One region of the Peribacillus sp. TH27 genome, then DNA from elsewhere that is predicted to be linked to it. Evidence: predicted binding sites of a transcription regulator. Region 1 holds the regulator's gene; each other region holds the start of a gene.

The links. The regulator CtsR, encoded in region 1, represses protease genes until heat stress. The targets are predictions, from matches to a motif close to ATGGTCAATAAAGGTCAAACA.
Region 2: the regulator CtsR is predicted to act here: its motif matches at 4,193-4,213, upstream of clpB (ATP-dependent chaperone ClpB).
Region 3: the regulator CtsR is predicted to act here: its motif matches at 3,408-3,428, upstream of JFU24_RS02965 (ATP-dependent Clp protease ATP-binding subunit).

The regions. Positions count from the first base shown of each region.
Region 1 is NZ_JAEKEV010000002.1:3,030,281-3,037,735, forward strand. Features, by position in the region: gene radA (DNA repair protein RadA) at 1-179, opposite strand, end outside; gene clpC (ATP-dependent protease ATP-binding subunit ClpC) at 413-2,854, opposite strand; gene JFU24_RS15920 (protein arginine kinase) at 2,973-4,049, opposite strand; gene JFU24_RS15925 (UvrB/UvrC motif-containing protein) at 4,046-4,597, opposite strand; gene JFU24_RS15930 (CtsR family transcriptional regulator) at 4,618-5,079, opposite strand; rRNA gene rrf (5S ribosomal RNA) at 5,429-5,544, opposite strand; rRNA gene JFU24_RS15940 (23S ribosomal RNA) at 5,606-7,455, opposite strand, start outside.
Region 2 is NZ_JAEKEV010000002.1:1,696,989-1,704,443, forward strand. Features, by position in the region: gene JFU24_RS09580 (hypothetical protein) at 1-156, opposite strand, end outside; gene JFU24_RS09585 (alpha/beta hydrolase) at 259-987, opposite strand; gene JFU24_RS09590 (YjzD family protein) at 1,287-1,478, shown strand; gene clpB (ATP-dependent chaperone ClpB) at 1,560-4,148, opposite strand; gene JFU24_RS09600 (FAD-dependent monooxygenase) at 4,392-5,591, opposite strand; gene JFU24_RS09605 (cupin domain-containing protein) at 5,724-6,836, opposite strand; gene JFU24_RS09610 (DinB family protein) at 6,868-7,359, opposite strand; gene JFU24_RS09615 (fumarylacetoacetate hydrolase family protein) at 7,362-7,455, opposite strand, start outside.
Region 3 is NZ_JAEKEV010000002.1:299,345-306,799, reverse strand. Features, by position in the region: gene JFU24_RS02975 (sugar porter family MFS transporter) at 296-1,717, shown strand; gene JFU24_RS02970 (sugar phosphate isomerase/epimerase family protein) at 2,089-3,012, shown strand; gene JFU24_RS02965 (ATP-dependent Clp protease ATP-binding subunit) at 3,468-5,597, shown strand; partial or broken gene pulA (type I pullulanase) at 6,068-7,455, shown strand, end outside.

The sequences.
Region 1 (7,455 bases):
CGTTCCCCGGAACCTCTAACCTCTGAATGAGTAAAAGCTCCTTTTCTAGCCGGTTTAACAATTTCGGTTTCCTCGACCATCTTATTCCATTCTCCACAGCCCGGGCACTTTCCCATCCACTTCGCTGATTCATACCCACAAGACTGACACATAAACTTCGTTTTCTTTTTTGCAGCCATAATTACTCCTCTTCCTATTTGAAAAAATACCTATATAAAGGATATTATATCTCGGTTTTATTTAAACCTTCTTAATGATAAGTTTTTTAAAAAATAACTTCTGCACCCATATTTCCCTTTTTTCGCCAGATATTGATTGCTTAAAAATTTTAAATATGAACATTTCTACCTATGAATAAAAAACAGAGGTACACTGCAAAAAATCTGCGTGTACCTCGAAGTTTAGAATCAGATTATTCACTTACGTTAACAGGCTCGCCTTGTCGGATTGCAAACTCATTATTCACAACGTCCATCACGACCGTTTGCCCTTTTTTCACATTACCTTTCAGCAACTCTTCGGACAAATAATCTTCTACATGTTTCTGAAGCGCTCTTCGGATTGGACGTGCCCCGTATTCAGGATCAAAGCCTTCCGTAGCAATTTTTTCTCTAGCCGCATCTGTCAGCTCCAAGTATATTTCCTGTTCTTTCAAACGAGTAGTCAGCTGATTAGACATTAATGTAACAATTTGTTTCAAGTGATCTTTCTCTAACGAGTGGAACACGATGGTTTCATCAATACGATTCAGGAATTCTGGACGGAAGGCACGTTTAAGTTCTTCCATCACTTTCCCTTTCATATTTTTGTAGTCCTGGCCAGTGTCCTGGATGTTAAAGCCGACATACTTATCAATTTTTAATGCAGAAGCCCCAACATTTGAAGTCATAATCAGAATCGTATTCCTAAAATCGACAGTACGGCCTTTAGAGTCTGTCAGCCTTCCGTCTTCTAGTACTTGAAGAAGAATATTAAAAACATCTGGATGTGCCTTTTCAATTTCATCAAGCAGAACGACGGAATATGGTTTTCTCCGCACTTTTTCTGTTAACTGTCCGCCTTCTTCGTATCCTACATATCCTGGAGGGGATCCAACAAGACGTGAAGTTGAATGTTTCTCCATATATTCAGACATGTCGATCCTTATCATGGCATCTTCATCACCAAAGATGGATTCAGCTAGAGCACGGGCAAGCTCGGTTTTACCAACTCCTGTAGGCCCCAAGAAGATGAATGAACCGATTGGACGCTTAGGATCTTTCAATCCTGCTCTTGCACGTCGTACCGCTTTAGAGACCGCTATGACGGCTTCTTCCTGCCCAATTACACGATCATGGAGGATTGATTCCATATTAAGCAGTTTATCAGACTCAGTTTGCGCCAGTTTAGTAACCGGAACTCCCGTCCAGCTGGAAACGACATGGGCAATATCGTCCACTGTCACTTCACTGTTCTCTTGCCCTTGTTTTTCTTTCCATGTTTTCTTCGTTTCTTCCAATTGTTCTCTTAAACGTTGTTCTGTATCGCGAAGTGAAGCAGCTTTTTCAAACTCTTGACTTTGAACGGAAGCGTCCTTTTCCTTACGAACATCATCTAGTTTCACTTCAAGTTCTTTTAAGTTTGGTGGTGTTGTATATGAGCGTAACCGTACTTTTGAACCTGCTTCATCAATCAAGTCAATCGCTTTATCCGGTAAGAAGCGATCGGAAATATAACGATCAGATAATTTAACTGCAGCGTCAATCGCTTCATCCGTAATTGAAACGCGGTGATGGGCTTCATACCGGTCACGTAAACCCTTCAATATTTGAATGGACTCTTCCATCGTTGGCTCGTCGACTTGAATTGGTTGAAAGCGTCGTTCTAGCGCAGCGTCTTTTTCGATATATTTACGGTACTCATCCAAAGTCGTTGCACCGATACATTGTAATTCACCACGGGCCAATGAAGGTTTAAGGATATTAGAAGCATCAATGGCACCTTCAGCCCCGCCAGCACCAATCAATGTGTGCAACTCATCGATGAATAAGATTATATTGCCTGCCTGACGAATTTCGTCCATTACTTTCTTTAAACGGTCCTCAAACTCACCACGATATTTCGTACCAGCTACAACAGTACCCATATCAAGTGTCATAACGCGTTTATCGCGCAGGATTTCAGGTACCTCATTATTAATGATCTGTTGGGCAAGACCTTCAGCGATGGCTGTTTTACCAACCCCAGGTTCACCGATTAATACTGGGTTATTTTTTGTACGACGACTTAATACCTCAATGACTCTCTGTATTTCCTTGCTTCTTCCGATAACAGGATCCAGGCTGCCTTCACGAGCAATCGCCGTTAAATCTCGGGCAAGACTATCCAGGGTTGGTGTGCTTGCATTTGACGCTGCTGACCCCTGATGTCCACCTGATTCATTACTGCCTAACAGTTGTAATACCTGTTGGCGTGCTTTATTTAAGCTTACTCCAAGGTTGTTCAGTACTCGGGCTGCAACACCTTCACCTTCTCGGATTAGACCAAGAAGTACATGCTCTGTCCCAACATATGAATGGCCTAATTTTCTTGCTTCATCCATTGAAAGTTCAATGACTTTTTTAGCTCTTGGGGTATAGTGTATTGTTTGGGCAGTATCCTGTCCACGGCCAATCAGGTTTTCTACTTCTTTCTGGATTTTTTCCGCTCCTAAACCAAGAGCATATAACGCTTTAGCTGCAATACCATCGCCTTCTCGAACCAGGCCTAACAAAATATGTTCTGTACCAATATTATTATGTCCTAAGCGGATTGCTTCTTCTTGGGCTAATGCTAATACTTTCTGGGCTCTTTCAGTAAAACGACCAAACATCATAGGGAATTCCTCCTTAAGAATTTTCGTTTTGAGTAAAGCTACTCTAAGTAACGGCAGAGGCTTCATTGCACTACATTTATTACATGAATATAGGTACTCACTCAGAGGTAATTAACCTCTATGAGGAGGAAGTTTCCGTGAAGTTTAAGCGTTCTCGAATGAGTGCTGCTCTACGGATATCCCTTTCATGGGATCTTAATGGGCCACCTGCGTATTTTTGTAAAAATCCTGACTGAGTTAATATCATCAACTCATTTAAGATGCTTTTAGAAATATTTTTTATATACCCAAGATCTATACCTAACCTAACATCGGAGATACAGGTAGTTGCTTCCTTAGTCTCAATGACTCGAGCATTAGACAAAATCCCATAAGAACGGTAAACTCTATCTTCTAATTGTATGTGAGAGGTCTTCACTAATGCATCCCTTGCTGACCTTTCCTGGGCAATGATTTGTTGAACTACACTCGTTAGATCTTCAACGATGTCTCTTTCAGACTTTCCGAGAGTAATTTGATTAGAGATTTGAAAGATATTCCCTAACGCTTGACTGCCCTCTCCATAAATCCCTCGAACTACCAACCCTAATTGATTGATAGCCGGTATAATTTGATTCATCTGCTGTGTAAGGACTAGGCCCGGCAGATGCATCATGACCGAAGCCCTTAATCCTGTTCCCACATTAGTTGGACAACTAGTTAAGTATCCTCTTTCTTCATCATATGCATAGTCTATGGATTCTTCAATCCAATCGTCAAGAACATTTGCGAGCTTTAACGTTTCTTTTAGCTGCAGCCCAGACATTAAACACTGAATACGGAGATGATCCTCTTCATTGATCATGATACTTATTTCTTCATTTTCTGAGAGAAGACAAGCACCTTTTGCTGATTCATCAACTAAATGAGGACTGATTAAATGCTTTTCAACGAGAACACGCTTTTCTAGTGGTTGGATTTGGTCAATCTCTAGAAGTTCAAGTTTGCCAATCTCCGGGGTAACTTCCTCTTCAATTCTTTTTTTTACTAATTCAATGATTTCTTTAGCTTCTTCGTTAGAAAAGGAGGTAGGAAAGGTGAAATCTTTGAAATTCCTGGCCAACCGAATTCTAGAACTTAATACAATATCAATTTCAGGCCCTTCGGCACTCATCCAGGAACTCAAGGCGTTTTCTACAAACTTTTCTAAACTCATAATTCGTCGCCTCCCTCTTGTGCTTCATACCTTTTTTCAAGGGAACGAACCTTATCTCTTACTTCTGCTGCTTTCTCAAATTCCTCTTGATTGATGTGAACCTTTAAAACCTCTTTCAAATCTGAAATTTGTTTTCGAAGATAAATGGTGCCACCAATCCTTTTTGGAATTTTACCTATATGTGCAATGTTGCCGCTATGAACCCTCTTTAAAATCGGATTTAATTGATCATTGAAAGTTTTATAACATTCAGCACATCCAAATTTACCAAGGTGGACAAACTCTTTATAGGATCGGTGACAATGAGGGCAGCGCTTCTCTTCTGTCTTAGGAAATGCATTTGCCTTCGTCTGTTGAATATTCGACTCCATATTCAACAATCCTGCTAATAAATTATTTATTGAAAAACCATGTCCTCCTGCAACCATAGCCATTTCACCTTTTTCCTGAGCACATTTCTCACAAATCATAACCTCGGTTTTTTTTCCATTAATGATCTTGGTGAAGTGCAGGGTAGCAGGTCTTTGATGACATTCTTGGCAAATCATGTTCATCACCTCTGCCAGTTTTATTTATATTTTAAAGTTGTAAGCATCGCAGTTAAAATCCTTGCCCTAAGCTCATCTCGGTCGGGTAAATCTATATAAATCACCGATCTATCAATGACGCTCATCATGATCTTGGCTTCTCTTTCATTTATAACTTCTTCACTCATAAGCCGAGAAATAACACCTTCAGCCATCGATTGAGTTACCCTAGAACCAATAAGGGACAATAATTGGTTAATAAGATGCACGTAATCCTGCGATTTCACTTTCATGATCCGTATATAACCGCCGCCTCCACGCTTACTCTCTACAACATAACCTCTTTCGATTGTAAACCTGGTATTAATTACGTAATTGATTTGAGAAGGAACACACTGAAATTTATCTGCTATTTCACTTCTTTTAATTTCTAAGATATCTTTCTGACTTATTTCTAGTACTTGTTTCAAATAAGTTTCGATAATATCAGATATGTTTCTCACTCAGCCTCCTCCAATCTGACTTTGACTATATTTGACTATTATTATACAAGGAAAAATGCATTTTGCAACTTAAATGCACTCATTTAAATGTATTATCCATTTTCTCCAAATTATATGTACTTACATACCCTAATGCACACTAAAATTTAAATATCTTACTTAAATACCCTAAACAGTTAAACACAAAACCTATTTTATAATAGAATATTCTATTACGTGTATTAATTCTCCTGCCGAATCCAAACACCTGGTCAAATACAAAGAAGACCAACATCTTTGCTGATCTTTAAATCGCTATCTATTTGTAAAAGAAAAAAGACCAGCCAAGGATGGCTGATCTTTTTGAATGGCTTGGCGGCGTCCTACTCTCACAGGGGGAAACCCCCAACTACCATCGGCGCTGAAGAGCTTAACTGCCGTGTTCGGAATGGGAACGGGTGTGACCTCTTCGCTATCGCCACCAAACAATAAAGGAACGTTGTTCCTTCAAAACTAGATAATAAGAAGGTATTTCATTTTTTAAAGCGTGGTTAAGTCCTCGATCTATTAGTATCAGTCAGCTCCACATGTCGCCACGCTTCCACCTCTGACCTATCAACCTGATCATCTTTCAGGGATCTTACTAGCTTGCGCTATGGGAAATCTCATCTCGAGGGGGGCTTCATGCTTAGATGCTTTCAGCACTTATCCCGTCCGCACGTAGCTACCCAGCTATGCCTTTGGCAAGACAACTGGTACACCAGCGGTGCGTCCATCCCGGTCCTCTCGTACTAAGGACAGCTCCTCTCAAATTTCCTGCGCCCGCGACGGATAGGGACCGAACTGTCTCACGACGTTCTGAACCCAGCTCGCGTACCGCTTTAATGGGCGAACAGCCCAACCCTTGGGACCGACTACAGCCCCAGGATGCGATGAGCCGACATCGAGGTGCCAAACCTCCCCGTCGATGTGGACTCTTGGGGGAGATAAGCCTGTTATCCCCGGGGTAGCTTTTATCCGTTGAGCGATGGCCCTTCCATGCGGAACCACCGGATCACTAAGCCCGACTTTCGTCCCTGCTCGACTTGTAGGTCTCGCAGTCAAGCTCCCTTGTGCCTTTACACTCTACGAATGATTTCCAACCATTCTGAGGGAACCTTTGGGCGCCTCCGTTACTCTTTAGGAGGCGACCGCCCCAGTCAAACTGCCCACCTGACACTGTCTCCCACCCCGATAAGGGGCGCGGGTTAGAATTTCAATACAGCCAGGGTAGTATCCCACCAACGCCTCCACCGAAGCTAGCGCTCCGGCTTCTCAGGCTCCTACCTATCCTGTACAAGCTGTACCAAAATTCAATATCAGGCTGCAGTAAAGCTCCACGGGGTCTTTCCGTCCTGTCGCGGGTAACCTGCATCTTCACAGGTACTATAATTTCACCGAGTCTCTCGTTGAGACAGTGCCCAGATCGTTACACCTTTCGTGCGGGTCGGAACTTACCCGACAAGGAATTTCGCTACCTTAGGACCGTTATAGTTACGGCCGCCGTTTACTGGGGCTTCGGTTCAAAGCTTCGCTTGCGCTAACCTCTCCCCTTAACCTTCCAGCACCGGGCAGGTGTCAGCCCCTATACTTCGCCTTGCGGCTTCGCAGAGACCTGTGTTTTTGCTAAACAGTCGCCTGGGCCTATTCACTGCGGCTTTTCCGGGCTATTCACCCTAAAAAGCACCCCTTCTCCCGAAGTTACGGGGTCATTTTGCCGAGTTCCTTAACGAGAGTTCTCTCGCACACCTTAGGATTCTCTCCTCGCCTACCTGTGTCGGTTTGCGGTACGGGCACCTTACATCTCACTAGAGGCTTTTCTTGGCAGCGTGGAATCAGGAACTTCGGTACTATATTTCCCTCGCCATCACAGCTCCGCCTTAATGGAAACGGGATTTGCCTCGTTTCCGGCCTAACTGCTTGGACGCGCATATCCAACAGCGCGCTTACCCTATCCTTCTGCGTCCCCCCATCGTTCAAACGATGTATAGGTGGTACAGGAATATCAACCTGTTGTCCATCGCCTACGCCTTTCGGCCTCGGCTTAGGTCCCGACTAACCCTGAGCGGACGAGCCTTCCTCAGGAAACCTTAGGCATTCGGTGGAAGGGATTCTCACCCTTCTTTCGCTACTCATACCGGCATTCTCACTTCTAAGCGCTCCACCAGTCCTTCCGGTCTGACTTCAACGCCCTTAGAACGCTCTCCTACCATCGACACCATACGGTGTCAATCCACAGCTTCGGTGATACGTTTAGCCCCGGTACATTTTCGGCGCGGAGTCACTCGACCAGTGAGCTATTACGCACTCTTTAAATGATGGCTGCTTCTGAGCCAACATCCTGGTTGTCTAAGCAAC
Region 2 (7,455 bases), 1.3 Mb from region 1:
TCGACCAATTTCAAGTTCCTTTTCTTCTATAATACACTGACTTGCTTGGGAATCTGTCCAATCAATTCCGATTACCTCTTCGCCCTGATTCAATAAATATTGGGTCACATAGAAACCTACAAATTGATAAGAGCCAATGACAATGAATGTTTGCATAAATACAGCCTCCTCGTATGCCATCAAGCTCGCTTCATCCGGCACGTCAAGTTTTTTTAGATGCTGTATCGTATGCAAACTATTGTGAAAATATATCCACTCTTATAAAGACTCTTCATTCTCATTAAAAAACTTCTGAATTTGATAAGGTATTTTATAGCGTTTTTCAGGTAATAAATAAGTTAGTCGCAAGTCAGCCTTTCTAGCCAGTTGGATTTGCCGATAAAAGGAGGCTTGTTCTTTACGCAAGCTTCCAAAAACCTGAATTACTTTTACAGGGATATTCTCCGCAATTAACGGATCTTCAGAATCCAGAATATGCTGTTCACATTCGGCTGGGTTCATCTCATAAGCAGCCGAAACCTCAGTCAACCACTTTTTATAAAAAAACTTATTTTCCTTTTCTTTTTCCAGTTGTGCTTTCAATGAAAAAACCGGATCAATAAGAACGACAGAACGTATTTTACTTCCTAGTTCATTCATTAGCCTTAATGCGAGAAGTGCGCCTGTCCCCTCTGCCAACACATGAAACCTTTGATTGACTATTTCCTTTTTCATGAAGAGAATATATAGTTTAAGGGAAAGATCAAGAGCTTTTGGACTACCCCAGCTGGCTCCGTGGAAATTGGATGAAAATAGTGTGTATCCGCATTCTTTTAAATACTCCAATATTCGTAACCTGCCAGGATGCTGGAGCCAAAAGCTGCTGTCTTTTTCGACAAAATGACTACGGTCTCCGATTACCATTACGGAAAAACCACTGGGCTGCTCCGGATAATAGACGATACTCCATTGGTCATCAATTTGAAAAGTTCGCTGTTCCAGTTCCATCTTTTAAACTCCTTTAAGGAATATTCCTACAAATACTACTACTACTTAATTTATGTTGAAATATTGAAAAGGTCAGGGGAGACGCCTATTTTCTTTTCATAAATTAATCAAGGTGGAATAATTTCGTGAAGATCTCGAAATATTATCGTTTTTCTTTTCAATCCCAACCCATCTGTCAGAAAAGATTACCTTTGTTATACTGTATTTAATTATTTAATGGTTATTATGAAAAAGCCGTTTTAACTGTATATTAATTATGGTAAGATAAAAATGAATGTAGTGGAATGAGGTGAAATTCGATGCGTTATGCTTGGACAATTTTTTGGACATTCTTATTAGTGCATATGACTGTATATGTTGTTTCTTCCATGATCGGAGTTTCATACGATGTCGCACAGGGAACAATTTTAGGAATCGTCGCGGCTATTCTAATATGTATTATCCCTGCTGTTATGCCTGCTGGGCCAACAAAAGACTCTCATCAACATTAAGAAGCAAAAGAGGACATCCTTTGGGGATGTCCTTTTTGTTATACCGTTCTTTGCTTTTGATTAAACTACATTTCATAAACTTTAGATTAGTACTAATTCGTTATGAACATAATCAATCGTGATTCCTTCTTCGTTTTCAACTGTCCCCGCTATAATTCGGCGAGCGATTTTTGTTTCCAAATGCTTTTGAATAAATCGCTTAAGCGGTCTTGCCCCATATACCGGATCATACCCTTGTTCGGCAATGAATTCCTTAGCCGCTTCGGTGACGTGGAGATTTATATTTTGTTCAGTTAACCGCACTTGTAATTGCTGAACCATTTTCTCTACAATTCCAACGATTTCATGTTGAGTAAGCGGTTTGAATAACACAATGTCATCTACTCGATTCAAAAATTCAGGGCGGAAATGTCCTCTTAATTCTTTGAACACTTGATCCTTTATTTCTTCTTCAATGGCTCCATCGCTACGGTTGGACTGCAACAAGAAATGGGAGCCAATATTGGATGTCATGATAATAACCGTATTTTTACAGTTAATAGTTCTACCTTGGGAGTCTGTTATACGTCCGTCATCCAACATTTGCAGCAAAATATTGAAGACCTCCGGATGTGCCTTTTCAATTTCGTCCAGTAGCACGACGGAGTATGGGTTTCTTCTAATAGCTTCGGTTAGTTGTCCGCCCTCCTCAAAACCAACATATCCAGGAGGCGCACCGACTAGTCGGGAAACGGAATGTTTCTCCATGTATTCCGACATATCGATTCGAATCATATGTTCATCACTATCGAATAACGTTTCTGCCAACGCTTTGACCAGTTCAGTTTTACCCACTCCGGTCGGTCCCAAGAAAATAAACGAACCAATCGGTCTGTTTGGATCCTTAATTCCTGCCCTAGCCCGTAAAACAGCATCAGATACAAGTTCCACCGCTTCTCCTTGGCCTATTACGCGTTCGTGAAGAATTTCCGAAAGACGAAGCAGCTTCTCTCTTTCACTTTCCACCAGCTTGCTTACCGGAATACCCGTCCACCTCGCAACAATCGATGCGATTTCCTCTTCCGTCACTTCTTGGCGAAGCAATCGTGATTCCTGCTTTTCCTTTTCCAATTCATCTTCCATAGCGTCCAATTCTTTTTGAAGCTGTGGAATCCTTCCGTGCCGTAGTTCAGCAGCCCTGTTGAGGTCATAGTCATTCTCTGCCTGTTCCAGTTCATGACGAAGCTTCTCGAGCTCTTCACGTTGGTCCTGTACTTTTTGAAGCGCAGATTTCTCCATTTGCCACTTTGCTTTCATGCTATTCGCTTGATCCTTAAGTTCTGAAAGTTCTTTTTGGAGTACACCTAGCCTTGCTTTACTTTGAGGATCCTCTTCATTCTTCAAGGCGGCTTCTTCAATTTCGAGCTGCATAACCTTTCTTGTAATTTCATCTAGCTCTGAAGGCATTGAATCAATTTCCATTCTGATCATCGCACAAGCTTCATCCACTAGGTCAATCGCTTTATCTGGTAAAAATCGCTCCGTTATATAACGGTTGGAAAGGACAGAGGCAGCAACAATCGCCCGATCATGTATCCTGACGCCATGGTGAATTTCAAACCGTTCCTTTAATCCGCGCAATATTGAAATAGTATCTTCCACATCTGGCTCGGGAACGAGAACTTGCTGAAAACGGCGTTCTAGAGCGGGATCCTTTTCAATATACTGGCGATATTCATCCAGGGTTGTTGCACCGATACAGTGCAGCTCACCACGCGCAAGCATCGGCTTTAACATATTCCCTGCATCAAGTGCGCCATCCGTTCTGCCTGCTCCTACAATTGTATGCAATTCGTCAATGAATAAAAGAATTTTACCATCACTCTTTTTAATTTCATTCAGTACAGCTTTTAAACGTTCCTCAAATTCACCACGGAATTTGGCCCCGGCAACAAGAGCACTCATATCAAGTGAAAAAACTGTTTTGTCTTTTAGTCCTTCCGGGACATCCTTCCTGACAATCCTTTGCGCCAATCCTTCGACAATCGCTGTTTTACCTACCCCAGGTTCCCCAATCAATACTGGATTATTTTTAGTCTTTCGTGATAGAATCCGGATGACATTGCGAATTTCCGTATCACGCCCGATGACAGGATCAACCTTCCCCGATTTAACTTCAGCAACGAGATCTCTGCCATATTTTTTTAGGACTTCATATGTGCTTTCTGGATTTTGACTAGTCACTCGTTGATTCCCCCTTATATCGTGTATAACTTGTTTTGCTTTATCGTAATCTATTCCACAAGTTGAAAACAGCCTGTTTATATTCGGTTTTTTTTCCTTTAACAACGCCAACAGGATGTGTTCGACGGATAAATATTCGTCCTCCCACACTTGCATTTCTTTTTCTGCAACCGTCAATAACTGTTGTAGGGAAGCTGACATATATACCTGAGCAACACTGCCGCTCACTTCCGGCAATTTATTAAGTTCCTTATTTAGCTCTATTTCAAAACGACTGACCGTTTTATCGGAATCAGATAAAATTCTAATTAATAAACTCTCGTCCTGTTCCATTAAGGTTTTTAATAAATGAAGCTCCGTCAGTTCCGGATTTCCCCTATCCTTGGCTAGTTCCTGCCCGCCAATAAACGCCTGTTGGGTTCTCTCTGTCATTTTATTAATATCCATCTTAAAACCTCCCATTCATCAATTCCATGAACGAACTCTTACAACGTTTGACCATTTTTGACCTTTATGGTTTCATTATACTTTTTATTTTTCCCTTGTAAAGAAATGTTATAAAAAATACAAAGGTTATTAAGGGATAAACAGTAAAAGCCTCTCTTCATAAGGAAGAAAGGCAAAAATCTAGTATTGATTTAAAAAATATGCTAACCACAACTTTTGGATGAATGAAGCAAATGCAGGTTATTATGCTTTTACAAACGCTTTGTTGTAACCGTGGAAATCATCAACAAATTTAAAATCCTTATCCGTGCGATTTAATAGAATCGTATCACGAAGCAGTATCCCCGCATCGGTAGTATTGTGGATAATTTCTCCCCACATTCTTGCACTTGTTTGAACGTTCGCTGTACGTGGAATGCGTTCTTCTTGATATTCCAAAAATGCCTGCTCCACATTATTCCCATTCTTATGAAGCATATCAGTCAAATAAGCCGCATCTTCTAAAGCTTGGCAAGCTCCTTGTGCCAAGTATTGAAGCATTGGATGTGCAGCATCTCCCGTAAGTGTGATCCTGCCTTTTGTCCAGTTATTAATTGGCAAACGGTCGTACATCGGCCAGCGACGTTGACGCTGAATGAATGAAATCGCATTTTGAACAAGCTCACAAGTTCCTGCAAAGACACGGTCCATTTCTTCCGGGGTACCCCATTGATCTGTTTTTTCATTTTCTTCGGTGTATTGAGAACTTTTGAAAACAACTACCTGATTGTAAAGCTCTCCTCTTCTAACCGGATATTGAACAAGATGAAGATTCGGTCCAATCCACATATATACATCATCTAAATCTCCGTGACTCGTTACCTCTTCCATTGGAAGCGCACCTCTGTAGGCAACATATTGAGAGCATACCGGTTGATCTTCCACGAATAATTTACGGGCATTAGACCATAAACCATCCGCACCAATAACAGCCGTTCCTAAATGTTGATCTCCATTTGCAGAAGTAACAGTAACTTGACCTTCATTTTCTACCGTTTCAATAATGGTTTGGTTCGTTACAAGTTCGATATATGGGCTACTTTCACATGCTTCAGCTAACACTCGATGCAAATCAGAGCGATGTAACACAACATAAGGTGCTCCATATCTTTCTTTATATACGTCACCTAAATCTAAAGCGGAAAGCTCTTTGCCCGAAAAAGCATCCATCAAAACTAATCTTTTTGGAAAAACTGCAATTTCGTTGATTTTATCCATAACGCCTAAACGTTGTAAAACATTGGTTGCATTCGCAGCAAGCTGAATTCCAGCTCCAATTTCACCAAATTCAGGAGCTTGCTCCAAGACCTTTACATACTGTTTTGTTTCCGCAATTCCTAGAGCCGTTGCCAACCCGCCTATTCCTCCACCGATGACAATGAATGGTTTTTTTTCTGTGTTCATTATTCAATTCCCCCTAAAATAAGTTGTCATAAGTCCAAAGTTGTAGACCACTAACACAGTAAGCGTTTTCATTCGACCAGCATTATCGTAATATTTATGACAATCAGGCTGGAAGTACCAACCTGATTTTTCTTATACTAAAACAGCCTTAAATTCACTTTCAACTTTTTGGAAACCATTGTTTGTATCAAGTGACTGTTGTTGTTCTAAATCAAATCGCTCCATTATTGGAAGATCGTTTACCGAGAATAAGTAAGAATCTACTTCTGCAACGTGCTCATGCCAAGCCCAGTTTGGAACTACAAAGTAGTCACCCTTAGACCATTCAAACCGTACTCCATTAATAACCGTATAGCCGGAACCCTCGTGTACTTGATAGATTGTTGAATGAGTATGGCGATGTGCTTTAGAATGGAAACCTTTTGGAAGTTTCTGCATCCAAGCTCCCATCGTTGGATTAGCCGTTTGTCCATTAGATGGGTTGATATATTCAACGGCAAAGCCTTCATATGGATCTGGTTCAAAGTTCATTAACCCTTCAATCGCTGCTTTCGTGCCTTTCCACTTGTAGTTTGCAAGCGGAGCTACTTGTGAATAACGATCGGATACCGGACGAACCATTCCACCTTGATAACGAAGTTCCGAAAAATTATCCGGACGTTTCGGCGTTTCAATACGGTCTGGATACGGTTCAAAGAAAGTACCGCCAATAGAATAGATAGTAGGGATATCAAGAGCGTCCATCCAAATCATCGGTTTATCTCCAACATGACCATGTCCATGCCAAAGATTTTTAGGTGTGATTAAGAAATCTCCTTCTTCCATGAAGATTCTTTCTCCTTGAACAATTGTGTAGGCACCTTCACCATTCGTAATAAATCGAAGAGCGCTTTGAGAGTGACGATGAGAAGGAGCTACTTCACCTGGCAACAATAGTTGAACCGCTGCATAAAGCGTTTGGGTTGTTGAAGCCCAGCCCCAAGGCTGGCGATAAGTTAGGCCAGGGTTTTGAAAATAAATGGCTCTGCGCTCACCGCCGCGATCAGGTGTGAAGATTTCAGCTGCTTCCATCAACTTTTTTGTCAGAAGCTCTTCTTTCCACAAATAAGCATGGGCATGTGGTTTAGGTTCATGATCCATTAGAGCGGGAATAGCTTCCCATAGGGGTCCAAGATTGTACTGCTGAATATCCCTTGTAAAATCTTTTACAATTGCACTGTTCATGTAATCTGATTTTTCAGCCACATTACTCCCTACTTTCTTTTTTCATTTTTTATCACTTAATTTTAGAAAGATTTCGCTTAATTTGGTCATAGTGCCCTGAAACATGGTCATCGATGAAATGATCTACGATATAAGAAACAGGTTTGTTACCGAATTTGGCAAAGTTCCGGTGCGGTGATTCTTTAGATAGTGTTTCTTCATCTAATTTCCCGAGGCCGCTCTCAACTTTATATTTCAGTTCATCCACTTGTTTTAAAACTTCATCAACTGATAGTTTTTCCGTATCAGTAACCGCTGCTAGTCGAGCTGGATCTTGCAATCCACGTCCCCATTTTGAGCCCGGAGTGGCTACTACCGTTTCCACTTCACCTAGCCAGTAAGGAATGGCTTCCGCTATATGAGAAAGGATTTGCATGATTGACCACTCTTCCTCTGTCGGGTTGAAACGGATTGTTTTCTCTGAAAGGTTAGCTGTTGTCTCAAGAATGTGATCGATTGATTGTTGAAAAGATTGGATCGATGTACCGATTGACTGATAAGCCATTCTTATTTTCCCTCCCCAGCACGTTTCACACGGTTTTCGAGATAACCGATTTTGTCGATTTCGATTTTGACAACGTCACCATCTTTTAAGAACACT
Region 3 (7,455 bases), 2.7 Mb from region 1:
GTTCCGCAATCACTCTTAAAGACTAGAATAAATTGATGCTATCAATCTAGAGATAAGGGACCGTATTCCAATTGAAAAGCCAAAAATTATCCAGATGGCAGTATTTTCAGTCTCATATTATTTTATTAACGATTTGATCTTACCTACGATACAGTCTGATTTGATGGAAATGTGGATAAGAGTGGCATATCCATAGCTAAAAGATCATGTGATGGGTTTTTATCATATCGACAAGAATGATATATAAATGGGAAATTACTTATCTATTCTTAAAAGGAATTGAGGAGAAATTGACATGAATAAACAGGTAAACCAAAAGTCGTTTTTGCGTACCATTATCGTAGTCTCCACATTAGGTGGGCTTCTCTTCGGATATGACACTGGTGTCATCAACGGTGCCTTGCCTTATATGTCTGAAGCTGACCAGCTAAATCTCAACCCATTCACTCAAGGTCTCGTTGCGAGTTCACTTCTTTTTGGGGCAGCTATCGGGGCGTTATTCGGCGGCCGACTATCAGATTATGGTGGTCGTCGTAAAACCATTCTTTATCTCGCAGTTTTGTTCTTTATTGCTGCACTTGGATGTACTCTTGCTCCAAATATTACGGTTATGGTTACCTTTCGTTTCCTTCTAGGGCTTGCTGTTGGTGGTGCGTCAGTAACGGTTCCAACCTATTTAGCAGAAATGTCATTTGCGGAAAGAAGAGGTCGAATGGTTAGTCAGAACGAATTGATGATCGTTACTGGCCAATTATTAGCCTTCATCTTCAACGCCATACTTGGTAACACAATGAGTGACAGCTCGCATGTCTGGCGATACATGTTGGTTATCGCGGCACTTCCAGCGATTTTCTTATTCTTTGGCATGCTTAAAGTACCGGAGAGCCCTCGTTGGCTTGTATCAAAAGGGAAAAGTGCAGAAGCTTTACGTGTTCTTCAACAGATACGTGAGAAGAAGCAGGCTAAATTGGAACTCAGCGAAATTGAGGCCGCTTTCGCCGAAGAGTCAGATATTAAGAAAGCAACCTTTAAGGATTTATCTGTGCCATGGGTCCGCCGTATCTTATTTATTGGGATTGGTATTGCCGTCGTGCAACAAATTACGGGGATTAATTCGATTATGTACTATGGTACTGAAATCCTCAAAGATGCTGGCTTTCAAACGGAGGTCGCCCTAATCGGGAACATCGCTAATGGCGCAATTTCAGTTTTAGCCGTTTTCTTCGGCATCTGGCTCCTCGGCAAGGTTGGCCGTCGACCAATGTTACTAATTGGTTTGAGCGGAACTACAACGACACTTCTGTTCATTGCGATATTCTCATTTACGCTTAAAGATTCAGCAGCACTTCCATTTGTTGTACTTGCTTTGACAGTCGTATTTCTCGCTTTCATGCAAGGGTTTATTGGGCCAGTAACATGGTTAATACTCGCGGAGATATTTCCAACAAGGTTAAGAGGCCTCGGTATGGGTTTAAGTGTGTTTTTTCTATGGATCACGAACTCAGTTATTGGTTTGGCTTTCCCAGTATTACTTGGAACGATTGGTTTGTCCACAACCTTCTTTATCTTTGTAGCTCTTGGAATAGGGGGAATCATATTTGTGAAGAAATATATACCGGAAACCAAAGGGCGCACACTTGAGGAGCTGGAACATTACTTCCGTACCTATGATAATCAAGATGATCAGAAAGACATAATGATGAGAGTGATTAAATAACAGTATTGAAATGTAAACCACTCTCGATTTTTGTAAGCGTATACAATATATATAGAAACAATACATGTATTATTTAGGAATTTCATTTATTAACAAAACACCTAAGAATTTGATTCGATGAAAAAAACGAGAGTGCTAGTTTAATATTTAGTAGAGATATAAAGCCATAATAGTTATGTAACACCAAATAATTTATGTATAAAAGCTACTTCATTTTGAGAAGACATCTCCTTTCGGATGTGTTGTGCTTTTATTAGCTGGGTCTTCTTATCTATATAACAAAGTTTGAGGTTTGGCTATAAATGAGTATAAATGTTTTATTATTTACTTAATTAAAAATTAGGAAAAATTCTTAATTGGAGGCGTTTGACTTGAGTATAAAAATTGCAGGCGCACCTTGTTGCTGGGGAGTGGATGATCCAAAAAACCCAAACCTTCCATCATGGGAGAGAGTATTACAAGAAGCGTCACAAGCTGGTTATAAAGGTATAGAGTTAGGTCCTTACGGTTATATTCCAATGGATATTGAACGAGTACAAGTAGAACTTTCCAAAAATAATCTCACAGTTATTGCAGGAACAATTTTTGATAATTTGGTAGCAGAATCGAATTTGGAACACTTAGTGCGCCAAGTTGATGAGATTTGTTCTCTAATTATCAAACTTCCTCCTTCGATACAGGAAGAAGGACAGCAATTTCCAACACCTTATCTTGTACTAATTGATTGGGGACATGATGAAAGGGATTACACAGCTGGTCACCCAGATGATGCAAAACGCTTATCTCCAGAGGGATGGAACAATATGATGACTCATATCCGTATATTGGCAGAGCATGCATGGACAAAATATGGAGTACGATCGGTAGTCCATCCTCATGCTGGTGGCTATATCGAATTTGAAGATGAAATAAAGAAACTTATGCAGGATATTCCACATGAAATTGCAGGACTTTGCCTTGACACAGGACATCTATATTATTCAAAAATGGACCCCGTACAGTGGCTTAGGGACTGTGCAAATAGACTGGATTATATACATTTTAAAGATATTAATCTATATAAATATCAACAAGTAATGACTGAGTGTATCCGCTTTTTTGATGCATGTGGCAAAGGAGTTATGTGCCCTATCGGACAAGGCATCATTGACTATAAATCCATTAACAGGTTACTGAAAGAAATCAATTATCATGGGTACATTACTGTAGAGCAAGAGCGTGATCCTAGAAATTGTGATAGTAGTCTACGAGATGTTAGCCAGAGTTTCGCTTATTTGAAGAGTATTGGTTTTTAATCATAAATACAGTATGAGAACAAAAGTATGATTAATGGCGAAAAAATTATAAGAAAATCGGTTCTGATGCAAAAACTCAAGATAATCTCAATGGATGATAAATCTTGATGTTTTACATCAAAATCAAAATAATGTTGTTTGAACTTTTTATTTTCACTATTAACTAATATACTTGTTCTCCGATATATTTATCATTATATTTATAAGGAAATTGCAACCAATTTCTGAAGATGAAATACAGATAATTTGGATGAAGCCCTATTTCTATAGAAATAGGGCTATTATGGATTATCGATATGGCTGTTATCAATAGAAAAAATTTGAGAAAACAATCCAAAAGAATTTCCAGTCAAAATTATTGAAAGTCAAAGAAGGTCAATGTATAATAAAGTCAGAAAGTCAAAGAAGGTCAAAGTTGATTCATAAAAACAACAAACTTTAAGGAGGAGTACTACATGCTTTGTGAAAAATGCCATGTAAACCAAGCTAATATTCAAGTACATCTAAATATGAATGGTCAGGAGCATGATGTTATGCTGTGCTCCACTTGTTATAAAGAAGAGAGAAATAAACTTGGTGCAGCTATGGGAGGAAAAGATTTAGGGAACTTCCAATTTAATGGATCCCACAATTTATTCAATCCCTTTAATAATAGTAAAATCCCTCAACCGGAACCTGCTCAACAAAGCGGCGGAAGAGGATTATTAGAAGAGTACGGGCAGAATCTGACAGATGCTGCTAAAGCAGGCCTAATTGATCCGGTTATCGGCAGGAATGAAGAAATAAAAAGAGTGATTGAAGTTCTAAATAGACGTAATAAAAATAATCCAGTATTAATAGGTGAACCTGGCGTAGGTAAAACAGCGATTGCTGAAGGACTTGCTCTAGCCATTGTTGAAGGTGCAGTTCCTGTTAAATTGCGTAATAAGCTGGTGTATATGCTTGATATCGCTTCACTTGTTACAAACACTGGAATCCGGGGACAATTCGAAGAACGAATGAAGCAATTAATCAGTGAATTGCAGGAAAGAAAGAATGTCATTTTATTCATTGATGAAATTCACCAAATTGTCGGTGCTGGTTCAGCCGAAGGATCGATGGATGCTGGGAATATCTTAAAACCCGCACTTGCACGAGGTGAACTTCAGCTGGTGGGAGCGACCACTTTGTCTGAATATCGGAAAATTGAAAAAGACGGAGCACTTGAACGCCGCTTTCAACCCGTTCAGGTTAATGAGCCTACAACAGATGAAGCATTGGTTATTTTGCAAGGTTTAAAAGACAGTTATGAAGCGTATCATGGGGTCACATATAGCGAGGAAGCGCTTAGAGCAGCTGTTGAACTTTCAAACCGCTACATTCAAGACCGTTTTCTACCTGACAAAGCAATCGACTTAATGGACGAGGCAGGTTCTAAATTAAACTTGACCATTGAAGATGGACAGGAAGAGGTTATGAAAGAACGTCTTGCAAATATCTATAAGGAAAAAGAGCAGGCCCTAAATGAAGAAGACTATGAAAAAGCAGCTGTACTTCGGGATGAAGAAGAAAAACTGGAAAAATCATTGCAAGCTGGAGTAAATTCAGTTAAACCAAACGTCACTGTCGAAGATATCCAAAAGATTATCGAACAAAAAACTGGAATCCCTGTAGGCAAGCTGCAAGAAGATGAGCAGGAAAGAATGCTTCATCTTCAAGAGGAGCTTATGAAAAAAGTAATTGGGCAGGAAGAAGCAGTCAGGAAAGTTGCGAAGGCCGTCCGAAGGAGTCGTGCCGGTTTGAAGTCCAAAAACCGTCCCACTGGTTCTTTCCTATTCGTTGGTCCGACAGGAGTTGGGAAAACTGAATTAGCGAAAACCCTTGCTTTGGAATTATTTGGTGATAAAGAAGCCATGATTCGCCTTGATATGAGTGAATTTATGGAGAAACATAGTGTTTCCAAATTAATTGGTTCTCCTCCTGGATACGTAGGACATGAGGAAGCAGGCCAATTAACTGAAAAAGTTCGTCGTAAGCCCTACAGTATTATCTTATTGGATGAGATTGAAAAAGCACATCCAGATGTGATGCACATGTTCTTACAAATTCTAGAAGATGGCCGGTTAACTGATAGCCAGGGACGTACTGTTACCTTTAAAGATACCGTCATTATCATGACATCTAATGCTGGAGTCGGGGAAAAACAAAAAGTAATGGGATTCGGTACAAGTACAGCCGTAGATGAAGCTTCTATCTTACAATCATTAGGCAGTTTCTTCAAACCGGAATTCCTGAACCGATTTGACAGCATCATTGAATTCTCAGCACTGAAGAAGGAAGACCTTTTGCAAATTGTTGATATTATGATTCAGGATCTTGACAAAACACTTACTTCTCAAGACATATCATTGGTCGTAACAGATGAAGCAAAACAAAAACTGATCGAGTTAGGTTATCATCCATCATTCGGGGCAAGACCGCTCCGCCGTGTTCTTCAGGAACAGCTAGAAGATGGCATTACTGACTATATCTTTGATCAGCCTAAAGTGAAAAACTTCATGGCAGTTGTTGAAGATAATCAGGTTAAAATAATCAAAACACCATAAAGAGTACTAGAAATGCCTCCAAGACCGTAAAACTGTTATGGAGGCATTTTTTTTATCACTTTTTAAGGTATAGAATTTCAATATGACTATTTAAAAGACAAAGAGAGGTATATTCTACACAGAAGTAGAATTTTATGTAAAAGTAGTACAGGTTTATGATTTTTGGAACAACTTAGATAAACTAAACTATAAAAAATGGACATCGAGATTCTCAATTATTCCTGAACTTTTTTCGGGTGATAATACTTATTATTGATAAATGAATACATCAAGTTTATTAACATATATCCCTGAGACCCTAGGGCGTTGGAATCATATTGAAAATATCACACTGATTTTTGATAGCAACCCTTCATAAAAAGGAAATAATAAAAATATATGAAATAAATTCCTGTTTTGAAATAGGAATTTCATTGGAGGAATGACCTATTAAAGATTCACTTTCTTATTTTGAAGAGGAAAATACCAATCAAACACCTAAAGATAAAGATCTCGATAATAAGTCGGATGTTCTACCCATTGCAAATACTCAAAATCCTGAAGAACTGGATAATCTTTATTACTATGAAGGAAAAGACTTAGGAAATTCCTATTTAAAAGATAAAACTTCCTTCCGGTTATGGGCTCCTACTTCATCTGAAGCTAAGCTCGTTACTTATAAACGTTGGGATGATACAGATGGATTAGAAATTGATATGCAGCGTTCGGAGAAGGGAACGTGGACTGTTGAAATATCCGGTGATCAGGATGGGTTGATTTATACATATAAAGTGAAAGTGGGCGATGTATGGAATGAAGCTGTGGATCCCTATGTCCGGGCAGTGACTGTAAATGGGAATAGAGGTGTTGTAATAGATTTAGCAGACACCAACCCAGAAAAGTGGACAAATGATAAACCTGCGCTGAATAGCCCTGAGGATGCAATTATCTATGAAATTCATATCAGGGATTTATCGATTCATCCTGAAAGTGGAATTCAAAATAAAGGGAAATTTTTAGGAGTAACCGAAATGGGTACCAAAGGTCCTGAAGGAGTTAAAACTGGTCTCGATCATATTAAGGATTTGGGTGTGACTCATGTTCAATTTATCCCCATTTTTGATTTTGCTACTGTCAATGAAATGAAATTAAATGAACCTCAATATAATTGGGGATACGACCCAAAGAATTATAATGCACCAGAAGGGTCTTATTCGACTGACCCCTTCCAACCAAAGCTCAGAATTCGTGAGGCGAAGCAGATGATCCAAGCATTACATGATAAGGGATTACGTGTAATTATGGATGTAGTTTACAATCACGTATATTCGGTGGATGATTCTAGCTTTAACAAACTTGTACCTAACTATTTTTTTCGCTTTAACGAGGACGGCACACTATCCAATGGTACCGGTGTAGGAAACGACACAGCGTCCGAACATAAAATGATGCGTAAATTTATCGTTGAATCTGTAATCTATTGGGCGAAAGAGTTTAACCTCGACGGCTTCCGTTTTGATTTAATGGGGATTCATGATGTGGAAACGATGAATGAAGTGAAAAAAGCTGTTGGTGAAATTGATCCGACTATTATTGTTTTAGGAGAAGGGTGGGATATGAATACCACATTGTCTCAGGATCAGAAAGCGAATCAAAAGAATGCTTATAAAATGCCTGGTATAGCACATTTTAATGACGCTATCCGGGATGGGCTAAAAGGCTTTGTGATGAATGAACATGATAAAGGCTTTATCAATGGCAAACCAGGTATGGAAGATATCATTAAAAAAGGGATAGCTGGTGGATTGAAATACGATGATCATATAGCAACCTATCAAAATCCAGCCCAGGTCATCAACTATGTCGAGGCCCATGATAA